Asticcacaulis excentricus CB 48: one gene and its partner. The protein of the gene in region 1 interacts with the protein of each later gene in a pairwise test. Links are inferred from orthologs where the notes say so. Each region holds a gene or a part of one and is shown in the gene's direction. Other genes may lie near its edges.

The links. Proteins that work in one complex are often made in the same cells at the same time.
Region 2: the proteins of rsfS (region 1) and ASTEX_RS03615 interact in binary tests that used the Escherichia coli proteins (3 or more experiments, as listed by UniProt). The link is inferred for Asticcacaulis excentricus CB 48 from one-to-one orthologs.

Annotation. Positions count from the first base shown.
Region 1 is NC_014816.1:411,576-418,707, reverse strand. The notes cover bases 470-3,289. They hold rsfS (ribosome silencing factor), read left to right. Parts: upstream 470-1,605; coding sequence 1,606-1,974; downstream 1,975-3,289. Other genes in these bases: ASTEX_RS01940 (hypothetical protein), read right to left, coding at 2,552-3,289; rlmH (23S rRNA (pseudouridine(1915)-N(3))-methyltransferase RlmH), read left to right, coding at 2,064-2,555; ASTEX_RS01955 (nicotinate-nucleotide adenylyltransferase), read left to right, coding at 790-1,461; obgE (GTPase ObgE), read left to right, coding at 470-715. Outside these bases: more of obgE, read left to right, coding at 1-469; more of ASTEX_RS01940, read right to left, coding at 3,290-3,346; ASTEX_RS01935 (HPr family phosphocarrier protein), read right to left, coding at 3,348-3,632; ASTEX_RS01930 (FadR/GntR family transcriptional regulator), read right to left, coding at 3,718-4,503; AraD1 family protein, read left to right, coding at 4,775-5,785; ASTEX_RS01920 (alpha/beta hydrolase family protein), read left to right, coding at 5,881-6,714; ASTEX_RS01915 (GNAT family N-acetyltransferase), read left to right, coding at 6,711-7,132. UniProt on the Escherichia coli protein: Functions as a ribosomal silencing factor. Interacts with ribosomal protein uL14 (rplN), blocking formation of intersubunit bridge B8.
Region 2 is NC_014816.1:778,887-786,197, reverse strand. Bases 2,130-5,128 are described here. They hold ASTEX_RS03615 (ATP-binding protein), read left to right. Parts: upstream 2,130-3,087; coding sequence 3,088-4,170; downstream 4,171-5,128. Other genes in these bases: ASTEX_RS03610 (DUF5682 family protein), read left to right, coding at 4,172-5,128; ASTEX_RS19190 (DUF5691 domain-containing protein), read left to right, coding at 2,130-3,095. In the rest of the region: ASTEX_RS21045 (demethoxyubiquinone hydroxylase family protein), read right to left, coding at 1-79; ASTEX_RS03625 (SWIM zinc finger family protein), read left to right, coding at 301-1,686; more of ASTEX_RS19190, read left to right, coding at 1,683-2,129; more of ASTEX_RS03610, read left to right, coding at 5,129-6,457; ASTEX_RS03605 (VWA domain-containing protein), read left to right, coding at 6,454-7,311.

The DNA of each region.
Region 1 (7,132 bases):
AAAAGTCATGCTGCTTAAAGGCGGCAACGGCGGCTGGGGCAATACACGCTTCAAAGGCCCGGTCAATCAGGCACCCGACTTCGCCCTGCCTGGTCAGGACGGCGAAGAAAAGTGGATCTGGCTGCGACTGAAACTGATCGCCGATGCCGGACTTCTGGGCCTGCCCAATGCCGGGAAATCCACCTTCCTCGCAGCCTCCTCCGCTGCGCGCCCGAAGATCGCCGACTATCCCTTTACCACCCTCACCCCCAATCTGGGCGTCATTGATCTGGGGGCCGAGCAGCGCTTTGTCATCGCCGATATCCCCGGCCTGATTGAAGGGGCCTCGGAAGGGGCGGGGCTCGGCACGCGCTTTCTGGGGCATGTTGAGCGCACCAAGGTGCTGATACATCTGGTCGATGGGACACAGGAAGACCCGGTGAAGGCCTATAAGGTCATCCGTAACGAACTGGCCGCCTATGCCGAAGACCTGGCCAAACGCCCGGAAATCGTCGCGATCAACAAGGTGGACTCGCTCGATCCCGAGGCACGTAAGGACCTGAGCAAGAAGCTGAAAAAAGCGTCGGGGCAGACGCCCTACCTCATTTCCGGCGTCACCGGCGAAGGCGTGCGAGACCTTTTATTCGCGGCCCATGCGAAGATCATTGAAAGCGAGAAGGCCGAAAAGGCCGGGGACTCGCCGGCCCCCTCCACCTACGATCCGTGGGATAGATAAAGGGTGGTGTTGGGCGTCTGCGTGATCGGTCTTTCTTATTCTTCCTCCGCTGTACAGGGGAGGAGAGCCTAAGCATGTGGTTCGCCGGCCCCGCCCCGATCTTCCATACGCTGAGCCATGGTGCCTTGCGGTCGGGGTTCCATCTCGAACGCGGCATGAAAATCGGCCTGTTTGGCGGGTCGTTCAATCCGGCGCACGAAGGCCACGCCCATGTGGCCGAAACCGCGCGGATGCGTCTGGGACTAGATCGCATCATCTGGCTCGTGTCGCCGCAGAACCCGTTGAAATCAAAGCGCGATACGGCCCCACTGAGCGAGCGCATCGCCGCCATTCGTCCGTTTGTCGGACCCAAGGACATAATTTCTGATTTTGAGACCCGCATCAACGCCACCTATACGCTCGATACCCTGCGCGCCTTGAAAGCGCGCTATCCGGGGGTGCAGTTCGTGTGGATAATGGGTGGGGATTCGCTGGCCAGCTTCCACCGCTGGCGCGGCTGGGTGCAGATCGCGCGTATGATCCCCATTGCCATCGTCTCGCGTCCCGGTGTCCTGATGAAAAGCCGGCTGTCCCCCACCGCGCGGCGCTTTGCCCACTACAGGCGCAAGGAACGTGAAGGCCGTATCTTCAGCGGACTCCAGGCCCCAGCCTGGGCCTATCTGAAGGGGCCCCTGCACAATATCTCTTCGACGGCCCTGCGCGCTCAACGCAAAAAAGCCGAAGGCGAAACCCCACCCTCGTTATAAAATTGGCGGTGGCTGCATTACTAACCGTGACCTCGGCCCCTGTCTGTGCTAGGGTGAGGCCAACTTATCCACATATGGAGTAAAACCCTGTCTCGTCAGCTTGCGCAAGACGCGCATTCGGAACCCGCCGCCCCCCCGGCGGACATCGACCAAAGTACCGCCGATTTCGAGGAAACCTCTCTCGAAACCCTCATCCTGAACAAGCTGGATGATGACAAGGCGCAGGATATCGTGTGCATCGATCTGCGCGGCAAAAGCTCGGTGGCCGACACCCTGATCATCGCTTCGGGCCGTTCACACCGCCATGTCGGCGCTCTGGCCGATCACGTCATGCGTGCGCTGAAAGACGCGGGCTTTGGCAAGGCACGCGTAGAAGGGCTCCCGGCCTGCGACTGGGTGCTGCTCGATGCCGGCGACGTCGTGGTGCACCTGTTCCGCCCGGAAGTGCGCAGCTTCTACAATATCGAAAAAATTTGGTCGGTATCGTCGAACCACACGGTCGATAGTCACTAATGGCCTTGTATCTCCCCGGTTCGCCGGGGAGGCGCCTAATCGTGTGCGATTTCGGGGGCCTTTATGGCTCCCTTTTCATTTAGCGCTTTATGAAACTTATCCTCGCCGCCGTCGGCAAGCTCGGCAACACCCCGGAAAACACCCTCACGCGCGACTATCTCAGTCGCGCGACTTTAAGCGGCCGCCCGCTGGGGCTGGGTCCGGCGGAGTTAATGGAGATCGAGCCGAAGAAGACCGCAAAGTCTCAGGACTCCACCCTCAACAAGGCGCGGGAAGCCGAGGCCATTCGCGCGGCGCTGGGCGAAGGCGTGTGCCTGATCACCTGCGACGAGCGCGGCGAGCTTCTGACCTCACGCCAGATCGCTCAGCGTGTCGATAAGATGAAAGACTCCGGCGAGCGCAAGCTAGCGTTCCTGATCGGCGGGGCGGATGGGCTCGATGCCGAACTGGTTAAATCGGCGCGCTTTTCACTGGCCTTTGGGCCGCAGACCTGGCCGCACGCCCTGGTACGGCTGATGCTGGCGGAGCAAATGTACCGGGCGACGACGATCCTCGGCGGATCGCCGTACCATAGAGATTAAAACAGCTTTTCCGGCCGCTTCTGAAGCGTGCAATAGCCTTCTTCGTACGCCCCCGGCCCTTCCTTGATTAGTGTCGAACCGCCCAGCGGCAGCTTGCCGTCCGTGCGTCGCGCCAGATAGGCCCCCGTATAACGATCCAGCGTCACCCGCAACTGTGCGCCGCGTTTGGTGCGCGCATTGTAGAGGTCGTAATAGTTGGCGCTGATCGTCACGCGGCAATCGAGCGTTTCGCAGGCCGTGTCTTTCAGCAAACTCTGATGACGTGGATCGGCCATTACCATTTTGAAGCGCGCCGTGTTTTCCGGGAAGACGTCAGACAACGCGACCTCCAGATAAAATTGCCCCCTGGAGATTAGCCCCTTTGGTCCGACGACCTGGGTTTCACACCTCAAATCATGGGTGACGCTGGGGCTCAGCGGCAGGGCCTCGGGCTGCCCTTTGGGTTCAGGCGCAGGGGCAACTGCGATTGTCGGCGGCGGTGGGGGCGGCGGTGGGGGCACGGCGTGCGTCATCGGGGCGACCGGCATCGCCACAGGCACCGTTTGGGCGTCGGTCTTTGCGGCAGAAGTGTTTTTTAACTGCGTATAGGGGATCGGCCCCTCCGGCAGTTTGAGCGCAGGCACGACAGTTTTGGGTTTTGGTTTTGGTTTTGGCTTAGGGCGTGGCTTGGGCTTAGGTACCGGCGCGCCCTCCTCTCCCACCGCTCCCGATGCGCCCTCGCTATCGGGCGGCTCGGCATAGGCGGCACCGCTCAACAGCGCGCAGGCGAGGAGGAGAGCAAGGCGTTTCATGTCAGGACTCTTCCCCGAAACGGTCGGACACTAGCGCCACCAGCGCCTCGACGGCGGCTTGCGCCTGTTCGCCCTCGGCCTCGATGTCGATAAAGGTGCCTTTGGACGCGGCCAGCATCAGCAAGCCCATGATCGACTGCGCATCGACGCGCGACTCGTCTTTCAGCACGTAAATCTGCGCATCGAACTGTGCGGCAGTCTTGACGAACTTGGCAGAGGCGCGGGCATGCAGCCCCTTGTCGTTGACGATTTCGACGCGTGCCGTGATGGGAGTAGTGTCGCTCATGGGGCCCTATACCGATGGTGGAGCGATGTTTACCGCCTCTGTCTTAGCGGGGCGTTAACACCTGTTTACCCTAAGCGCAAATCCCTTACCCCCTCGGTTCGAGGTACTGGGTCTGCATGGAGCGCTGGGTGTCGTCGAGGGCCATGCGGATGAGCGATTCCATGCACCATCTGGCCGCCCCTGAGTCCTGACGTTTGATGGCGTCAAACACGCGGCGGTGGTCGGGGATGGGGTCGCGGGTCAGGGCCTGATGGCGCTGTTTGAAGCGCGTGGACCAGGCGACCGCCGCCCCGATCGAATGACTGAGTGAGGCGAGGGCTTCGTTATGCGTGGCGTGCATCAGCGCGTCGTGGAAGTCGAGATCGGCCTTGCGCCCGGCTTCGGTGGCCAGGGTCTCGGCCTCCATCAGGTCGAGTGCCCTGTCCATCAGGCGCAGGTGCTCGTCCGTGCGGCGCAGCGCCGCCAGCTCGGCCGCCGCCGGTTCGGTGATCAGACGCAGCTCAAACAGGCCCTTAATGAAGTCCTCCGACGGCTCGGTCTCGAACATCCAGCCCAGCACTTCCGGATCGAGCACGTTCCAGCGACGACGCGCCGTGACGCGCGTCCCGGCCTTGGGGCGGCTTTCGACCATGCCCTTGGCCGCCAAAATGCGGATGGCCTCACGATAGGCCGAGCGCGAGATGTCTAGGGTGGAGGACGAGTCGATCTCATTGGGCAGGACCTCGCCAGGCTTATAGACGCCCTTGAGGATGTCCACCCCCAGCCGGTGGGCCAGCGCCCCGTGCAGGCGGCCTTGGAAATGCACGCCGTAAGCGGAACTTTCGGTAGCCGCAGAGCGGTCAAACGTCGCGGCAGGTCGGGTATCGGTCATGCAGGTCCCTGTCTAGAGCATTCATCGGTTCAGTTGAGCCGCCGAATGCTCTAAGTTTCTGTTGGGTAGCGCAATTTTTGCGAAAAGTGCCAAGACGCTTTTATGGCACTTTTTCGGATTGCGCTCCAATCCTCCGTTTCCCTGCTCGCGCAGAGACGAGTGTACGAGAATCTTCGTATGATCATAAACACGATTTGACAAACCGCAAAGGCGGGCCTAAGTCACAATCAATTGTCTGAGTTTTAAGAGCAATATTTGTTGGGAGTGATCCATGACCCTTCGCCTGATCCAGTTTGTCGATGCCCACGGGACGCGCGGCGTGGCCGCTGCCGAGGATGACGGTTCGGCTAAGGTTATTGTGGGCGTGACCACGACCTATGAGCTGGCCAAGGCCGCCATTGCGGCCAAACGCTCTATTGCTGATCAGGTGGCGCAGCAGGGCCTCGGCGAGGCGGTCGATATCGCGCTGGCCCTGTCCGAAGGGCGTGTGCTGGCCCCGATTGACCATCCGGACCCGGCGCACCTGCACCTGACCGGGACGGGTCTGACGCACCTGGGCTCCGCTGAGGGCCGCGACAAGATGCACGCCAAGGCCAAAGACGCAGGTGGCGAAGAAAATCTGACCGACTCGATGCGCATGTTCCTGATGGGCGTGAAGGGTGGCAAGCCGGCATCGGGCACCGCCGGAGCTCAGCCGGAATGGTTCTATAAGGGCAATGGTTACGCACTGGTCGGGCCGGGCGCGGAGCTGGTGTCGCCGGGCTTTGCCGAAGACGGCGGTGAGGAGCCGGAAATGGCCGGTATCTACGTCATCGGTGAGGATGCACAGCCCTATCGCATTGGCTTTGCGCTGGCCAATGAGTTCTCCGACCACGTGACCGAGAAGCAGAACTATCTGTGGCTGGCCCACTCCAAGCTGCGCCCGGCGTCTCTGGGTGTCGAGATTCTGACCGGCGACCTGCCGAGCCACGTGGAAGGCACGTCGAAGATCGTGCGCGGCAACGAAGTGATCTGGGAAAAGCCGTTCATCTCCGGTGAGGACAATATGTCCCACACGTTTGAGAATCTGGAACACCACCACTTCAAGTACGAGCTGTTCCGCGTGCCGGGCGATGTGCACGTGCACTGCTTCGGCACGGCCACAGCGAGCTTTGCCGACGGTGTGAAGACGCAAACAGGCGACGTGTTCGAAATCGATGCCCGCCCCTTCGTCCACCCGCTCAGAAACCCGCTCAAAACCACCGAGCCTCTGGCCAGCACAGCGAAAGTGATGCGCTTATAAGAGCCTTATACCTCCCCGGTACGCCGGGGACGTATAAGGGTTGACGCCTCTGCGCCCCGGCATTACCGCTTGCCCCGGACAAGAAGGACAAGCCCATGCCAACCGCCCGCCCTGCGTTGCCTGCCGAAGCCCCCATACCCGACCGCGTAATTGCGATTTCCGAGGGGGCAGTCAATGCACCGGAAGGGCAATGGCCGGACCGCATCCACAAGCAGGTCACGCGCGCCGAACTTAGCGAGTTTAAATCACCGTCTCCGGCGCGCGCGCGCGCCCTCGTCTATGGGGGTGGCGGCTATATCAACCTTGTCCATGACAAGGAGGGGGTGGAGGTCGCTCTGTGGCTCAACGCGCAAGGTATCGATGCCTATGTGCTGACGCACCGAATGCCCGGGCAGGCGGATGCAGATGGCGGCGTGTGGCCCTACGATATCGCCCTAAGCGACGGCCTCAAGGCGCTCGATTATCTGGAAAGCCTGACGGACCTGCCGCTGCTGCACGTGGGGCTGTCGTCGGGCGGGCATCTGGCCGGCGTCATGGCGTGTCAAGTTCACGCTCAAAAGGCCAGGGGCGTGCTGATCGCCTATGCGCCCATCAATGCCAATCACCGCGAATATAAGGCACCGGCGGGCAAGCCCGACTACCCGCCCGCCCAAAAGCAGGCCTTTTACGATGCCTGGCCCATCGGCATTGCCGGGGAACCCCACGGTATCCCACAAATGCCTGTGTTTCTGGCCTATGCCCTGCACGATCAAATCGTGCCGGTCGATCATGCGCTGAACTTGATCAAGGCCATGCAGCAGACGGGTGGCGACGTCGATGCCCACATCTTCGCGCAGGCCCCGCACGGCTTTGCGCTGCGTGAGCTTGACGGTACGCACGATCAGTGGTCCTCGCTGGCCGCCCGCTGGATCGACAAGGTACTGCGTTGATCCGTCCGGCGACCACCGCCGATATCGCCGCCCTTACGCGCATCTGGGAAGAGTCGGTGCGCGCCGCCTATGACTTCCTTTCTGAGAGCGATATCAACTTTTACCGCCCCTACCTGCTGGCCGGGCTGATGGACGGCGAGGTCTGGGTCGCCGAAGACGACGGTGCCCACGCAGGGTTTTGCGTGCTGGCGGGTGACAACACGCTGGCCATGCTGTTTATCGATCCGGTGCACCAGCGGCGCGGTGTGGGTCGCGCCCTGATCGCCCATGCCTGCGCGCTGAGAGGCCCACTGATCGTAGAGGTCAACGAACAGGTGACGGGCAACGTCACCTTCTATCAAAAGTGCGGATTTGCGGTAACCGGTCGTTCCGACACCGATGCCGCGGGCAATCCCTACCCGATTGTGTTTATGGCGCA
Region 2 (7,311 bases), 370 kb from region 1 along the record:
CGGCGCCGTGTTCGCCTGCGTGATTGACCCGCAAAATTCGTCGGATCAGTTTCTGGTCTTGAGATAGCGGTCGCGGCATTGAAAAAGCTTATCCCCGGCGAGTCGGCATGGCAATCTATCCGAACGGTTAGGCATCTTTACACGCCCAGAGCGGAAATAGAATCGAGGATATCACGGTTACCAATATCTCGGTGTGACGCGAAAATTGCATACACATATCCCACATCGACTCTGTTGCTTGCTCTCTATTGTTGACCGTATGAATCGTTGCGGCATATATGGCAGTAGACGGGGGGTAATTTGGGTCTGAATTTCGAAAAGATTGAAACGCTTGCACCTGATCAGGGATCGCTCGACGCTGCCCGCAAACTTCTGAAAATTACGCAGTGGCCGACCCTGGCCGCCGATGGGTCCGGCCTGATCTGGGGCGAATGCCAAGGGTCTGGTGCTACGCCATACCGTGTTTGCGTGACCGAAGCCGATGCCGGCTACAAATGCTCCTGCCCCAGCCGCAAATTCCCATGCAAGCATTCGCTCGCACTTATGTGGCTGCGCACCGACGGCAAGGCGACATTCGGTCCCGGTGCGCCGCCGGAATGGGTGAGGGACTGGCTGTCGCGCCGGCGCGGCCCGTCGGATACTTCCGCAGCCGACCCTACCAAGCCCACAAAGACTAAAGCGTCAATCGCGGCGGCCAGAGAGGTCGAAGACGCGCCCGATCCGAAGGCCGAAGCCAGGGCGGCGGCGGCACGCGAACGAAACCGTCAGGACCGCGAAGCCTCAATCGCCGGCGGCCTGGATGAGCTAGACATCTGGCTAAGCGATCAAATCGATACCGGTCTGGCTGGTTTTGCTGCCAATGCCGTCAACGCCTGCCGGACGATCGCGCAAAGACTGGTGGATGCTAAGGCTTCCGGACTGGCGGCCCGGTTGGATGCGTTGCCAGCACGTTTGTTCGCCTGCTCCGATGCCGCCCGCCCACACACAGCGCTTGAAGAACTGGGACAATTGCACCTGATCGCCGAAGCCTATCGCCGTCAGAGTCTCTTATCGCCGGAATTGAAGGCCGATGTACGTCAGGCCGTCGGCTGGACAGTGACGCGCGAATCCCTGCTGGCCGATCCAACGGCGGAGCGCCTGTCGGGCCGCTGGCAGGTCTGGGCAACACGTGCCGAGGTCCAGCCGGACCGGTTGCGGCGGCTGGAAACCTGGCTTTATGGCAGTGGGCGCTTTGCTGTGCTGATCGACTTTGTGCCGGTTGCAACCGGGGCCACCGCTAGTGGTTACACGGTCGGCGATGGTTTTGACGCCGAACTTGTCTTCTATCCGTCACCTGTTCCGTTGCGCGCCCTAGTGGTCACCCAAACAAGCCCCGCGCAACCAGGCGGGATCATAGACCTTGCAAACGGCGATCTCGAAACTGCCTACGCTGCTTATGAGGCGGCCCTGTCCATCCGGCCGTGGCTAGCCGAATACCCGTTCGCTTTCGAAGGCGCCGAGGTACGCCGCGCTGGTGAGTGCCTCTATCTGTGCGGTGGAGACCTGGCCCTTCCATTGGCAGCCGCACAAGAGGCCAGCGCATGGCCCTTGCTGCGCACCGGGCCGTTCAGGGGGCTGGGACTGTGGGACGGGATGACGTTCGATCTGCGCTGGGCCGAAACCAGCCTAGGACGGTGGACGGCATGAGCGCACAGGTTTTCAAAATCCATCTCTTGCCCGGACTTCTGTCCGGCAACCGCGATCTGGCGCTTGCGCGTGCTGGTGTTGCGACCTCGCTTCAGGCCCTGGCCCTGACGGCTCAGACTCTGCGCTTCGACCGGCCAGCCATGCCGACCTCTTTTCAGGTCGTAGAGACCATTTCCGACACCCGGGCCATCGTGCCGGATGCCGTGCGCCGCCCTTTGATCCGCCTCTTAACGCGCAAGGCTGTCGGCATCGCCCCCAATGCTTTTCCGGATGCCATCGCCCGTCTGATGGCAGCGCGGCGCCTACGTCTGCATCCCTTCGATTTGGCGAAGCTGGAGAGCTTTGTTCGCGGTTATGCCGAAGCGCTAGGCGCGGAAGCCGCCGCCTTTGCCCAGCGTCATGCGCCGCCGGAGGAAAGACGGGGTTATTTCGAAACCGATGCTCTTGACGAAACGACGTGGATGCTGGCCACACCGGCGGCACGTCAAGCCTATATCGTCACCCGTCGCCGTGAGGACGCTGCGGCGGGACGCGTACTGGTAGAGGGCGTCTGGGCGTCCGAACCAGCCGATACGCGCGTGCGTCTGTTGGCGTCTTTGCAAGAAGGTCTTGGATCAGAGGACGCGCCTTTCCTGACCTCGTTGAACAAGGACCGCGCTCCGCGTGTGCGGGAAATGGCTATGCGCCTCCTTGCCCGCTTGCCTGGTCACGAAGGCGACAATCCGGCGCTCAATGCCGTCACCGGCCGCCTCAAGAGCAAGCAGACGGGCTTTCTTACCAAACGGACAACCCTGTCACTGGAACTGCCGGCCAATGTGACTGTCCATTCCGCCCCGACCTGGCTGGTCGAGACTTTTAGCGTCATCGGCCTAGACGAACTGGCCCGCGCCGTTGCACTGACGGCGGCCGCCTTACCGGCAGCAGCGGAAAAGGATGACAACCTGCTGCTGGCTCTGGCGGTTATGGCGACTCGCGACAAACGATTCGACGTTCTGAAAGGAGTGGTCGATCATCTGCCGGACGTCTGGGAGCAATTGCTACGGGCGAACTTCACCTATCTTGACGACTATACACCTGATGAACGGGCGCGCTGGGCGCAGGTGGTGATCCGCCCCATGACCTGGACGCAGGACGCCCCCCTGTGGAGCCTCGTCAAACTGCCCGCCGTACTCGACGGTCCGGCGTCGGACGCCCTGATGGCAGACCTATTGAAAGCCCGTCCATGGCTGGAGCAACTCAAGGACAACAGCAAGCTTTCGGTCGACCTGATCAACGTCATGGCCAGCCTTTCCCCGCCTTCGCACCGCGCAGCCCTCCGCGCTCAGATCGCCCCGCTCGATCCGGCCAAGACCGCCGACGCCCTTACTTTCCTTGATATCATGGATGCCCTGGAGGCCCCAAATGTCTGACACCCAATTACGGCGTAGCGCCGAAGATATCTATGCGAGTGAACTTTTTGCCCTTGCCAAGGGCGACGACCGCCCCCGTCCGGAGAACTGGAAGCTGTCCCCACAGGCCGTTGTCACCTACCTCCTTGGTGGCAAGGCCAAGGACGGCACGGTGATCTCGGAAAAATATGTCGGCAACCGCCGCCTAATCGAGACCGCCGTTGCAACTCTGGCCACAGACCGGGCGCTTCTGCTTCTGGGTCTGCCTGGCACGGCCAAGTCTTGGGTGTCGGAGCACCTGGCCGCCGCCATTTCCGGCTCGTCACAGCGCCTGATCCAGTGCACCGCCGGCACCGATGAAAACCAGATCCGCTATAGCTGGAACTATGCATTTCTGTTGGCTAAGGGCCCTTCGCCCGAAGCCTTGGTCAAGACGCCGATGGTTCGAGCGATGGAGGACGGCACGCTGCTGCGCCTCGAAGAACTGACCCGCATGGGATCGGACGTGCAGGACACGCTGATCACCATCCTGTCGGAAAAGACCCTGCCTGTGCCGGAACTCGACATGGCCATTTCCGCCCGGCGCGGCTTCAACGTCATTGCCACCGCCAATAACCGCGACAAGGGCGTCAATGACCTGTCATCGGCCCTGAAGCGCCGTTTCAACGTAGTCGTCCTGCCATCGCCGGCCACGCTTGAGGAAGAGACCGCCATCGTCGTCAAGCGCGTCGGCGAGATCGGTACAAATCTCACCCTGCCCGCCATCCAGCCGGCGGACAAGGAACTGGCCCGCATCGTCACCGTCTTCCGCGAATTGCGCGACGGAAAGACGCTGAACGGCAAGATCAAGCTCAAGACGTCGACGGGCAGCCTGTCGACCGCCGAAGCCATTTCGGTCGGCGTGTCGGCTTGGGCGGAGGCAGCGCACTTCGGCAATGGCCGCATCGACGCCCATGCCCTAGCCGCCAACATCGTCGGCGCCATCGTCAAGGATCCGGTGCAGGACGGCGTCGCCCTGTCGGAATATCTGGAAACCGTCGTGCGGACCCGCGATGGCTGGGGCGATCTCTACGGCGCTATCCGCGAGGTCATGTAAATTGACCAGGGTACACCTGCTCGGCATCCGCCACCACGGACCAGGCTCCGCCGCGCTGCTAAAAGGCGCGCTGGAGGCGCTTGACCCAGCGTGTGTGCTGATCGAGGGACCTACAGAAGGCGATGCGCTGATTGAGTACGCCGCCCTACCCGGCATGAAACCCCCTCTCGCCATGCTCTTCTATGCTTCGGATGAAGCGTCCAATGCCATGTTCGCGCCGTTCGCAGAGTTTTCACCTGAATGGGTGGCCCTGCGGTGGGCGCTGGACCGTGGCCGCGAGGTGAAGTTCATCGACTGGCCGGCGGCGGTGTCCCTGGCGCGTGCACCGGTCGATGCGAAGGACGAAGAGGCCATCCTAACTCAGACCCAGCCCCCTGAAAGAGTCCGCGCCGATCCACTTGATATCCTCGCCGAAGCTGCCGGTTATGGCGATGGCGAAGCCTTCTGGAACGCGCTAATCGAACAGTATGGCGGAACTGGTCAGACACCGCTGGAAGTGTTTGCAGCCATTGAGACCGCCATGACTGAGGCCCGCCAGCACCAGGCCGACGTCGCCGGCATGAGTGCAGTGGAAACCCTGCGCGAAAACCGTCGCGAAGCCTTTATGCGCACCCATATCCGCGAGGCACTCAAACGACATGAGGGCCTTGTAGCCGCAGTCGTCGGCGCTTGGCATATCGGCGGTTTGCGAAAATCCGCGACCGCTATCGAGGACAAGGCGCTCATCAAGGAGCTGCCGCGGATCAAGGTCGAGGCGACCTGGGCGCCCTGGAGTGATAGCCGGCTAAGCTTTGCTTCGGGCTATGCCGCGGGCGTCATTTCGCCCGGCTGGTATCGCCACCTGTGGGACCTCTACAGCCGCGATCAACATGAAGGGGCGGAGCCTTTTGCCGCCCTGTGGCAGGCGCGGACGGCGGCGCTTCTGCGGGAGGAAGGCTATGCTGCCTCGACGGCTTCCGCCATCGAAGCCGCCCGGTTGGCGCTCAGTTTATCCGCTCTGCGTGGCATGGCCATACCGGGCCTGACCGAGATGCGCGACGCCACATTGTCGGCCCTGTGCCACGGCGACGAGACCGCGCTCAGGCTGATCGAGCGCCAGCTTTATATCGGTGAACGGATCGGTGAAATTGATGATGCCGTGCCGCAGATGCCGCTCAAGCGCGACTTCGACCTGTGGTGCCGCAAAACGCGCCTGAAGCCGTCGGAACTGACCGAGGAGATGCGACTCGACCTGCGCTCGGATGCTGGTCTGCTGAAATCGACCTTCCTGCACCGCCTGAATTTGATTGGTGTTCACTGGGGACGCCTGCTCGATGCCGAGGCCGGGCGCGGCACCTTCCGCGAAATCTGGTCGCTGACCTGGAACCCCGACCTCACCATCGCCCTGGCTGAAGCGCTGGTCTGGGGCGTTACGCTGGAACGGGCGGCCGTGGGCGCAACGGTCGATCGCTCCAGCAAGACAACCTCGATCTCAGAGCTTGCCGACCTTGTCCGCGCGGCACTGGTTGCGGATCTGCCCGAAGCCGCTAAAGCCTGCATCGACCGTCTTCAGGCCGCCGCCGTTCACTTGAGCGACATCACCGACCTGATGACCGCAGTAGCACCTCTGGTCCGCATTGTTCGATATGGCACAGCGCGCAAATTGCCTGAAGCCGAACTGCGTGGACTTATTGCCACGCTGGCCGCCGAAATCAATGCCGGGGTCCGGACGGGCTCGCATCAACTGGACGCAGACGAAGCCTCGGCTCGCATCGACGCCATGCGCGCCTATGACGAAGCGCTTGGATTGTTCGGCGACACCGGCCTGACAGAGGAATGGCATCGGCAACTGGCGCGCATGGTCGATGACGAACAGATCGCCGCCCCGGTCGCCGGCCTGGCCTTGCGGCGTCTCCACGACAGCCGGCAGTGGGGGGAACCCGCTGTCGCGGCCGCCTTCTCACGTCACATTGTCGGCGAAACGCCCGCGCGCGCCGGCGCCTTTGTCGAAAGTTTTTTGTCGGGCTCAGCAGAGGTGCTCATCCAGGATCCGGTCCTCCTCTTCCTACTCGACGAGTGGCTGTCCGGGCTTGACGAGAATAGCTTCATAGAAAGCCTGCCGCTGCTCCGTCGAGCCCTGTCGGGCTTCGATACCGGCGGACGCAAACGCGTCATGGACCGTCTGCGCGGCGGGCGTCAGACCGTGGCGACACTGGATGAAGCCGCCAAGGAGAATCCGGCGTTTGAGCGCGCCCTGCCGCTGCTGAGGCAGATTTTAGGTCTTGAGTCTGCGGGGATTGAGGCATGAGCGAGAGCGAAAGGCTACGTCGCTGGCAACTGGCGCTGGGTGAGGACGAACAAGACCTGTCCGAGCGCGACCGGAGGCTGAGCCAGTCCTTGACGGCACTATATCAACCGCAGGAAAAAAAGAGTCGCGGCGGACTTGGCGCATCATCACCCAAGGTGTCGCGTTGGCTGGGCGATATCCGCGAATTCTTCCCGACCCCGGTCGTTCAGGTAATCCAGAAGGACGCGTTCGAGCGCCTGAACCTCAAAGCCCTGATGCTGGAACCCGAATTTCTGGCAACGTTGGAGGCTGACGTCCATCTGGTCGCTGACCTGATCTCCTTGCGCGGCGCGATCCCGGAAAAAAGCAAGGAGACAGCGCGCCTGGTGGTGCGCAAGGTCGTTGACGAGATGCTGAAACGCCTGGAAGCCAAAACGGTTGAGACCTTGCGCGGCGCCTTGAACCGCAGCCAGCGTACCCGCAGGCCAAGACATGGCGACATCGACTGGGGCCGAACCATCGGCGCCAATCTGCGTCACTATCAGGCCGATTACCACACCGTCGTACCGGAAACCCTGATCGGCTGTGCCCGCCGCACTAAAACGCGCGCCGATCTGGATCACGTCATGCTATGCGTCGATCAGTCGGGCTCGATGGCAACTTCGGTCGTCTATGCTTCGATCTTCGCCGCCGTCATGGCGTCTCTGCCGGTGCTGTCGACACAGCTGATCTGTTTCGACACCGTGATTGTCGATCTGACCGATAAACTGGCCGACCCCGTCGAGGTCCTGTTCGGCGTCCAGCTGGGCGGCGGCACCGACATAAATGCGGCCCTGGCCTATTGCGAGCAGAAAATCGATTATCCCGCAAAGACG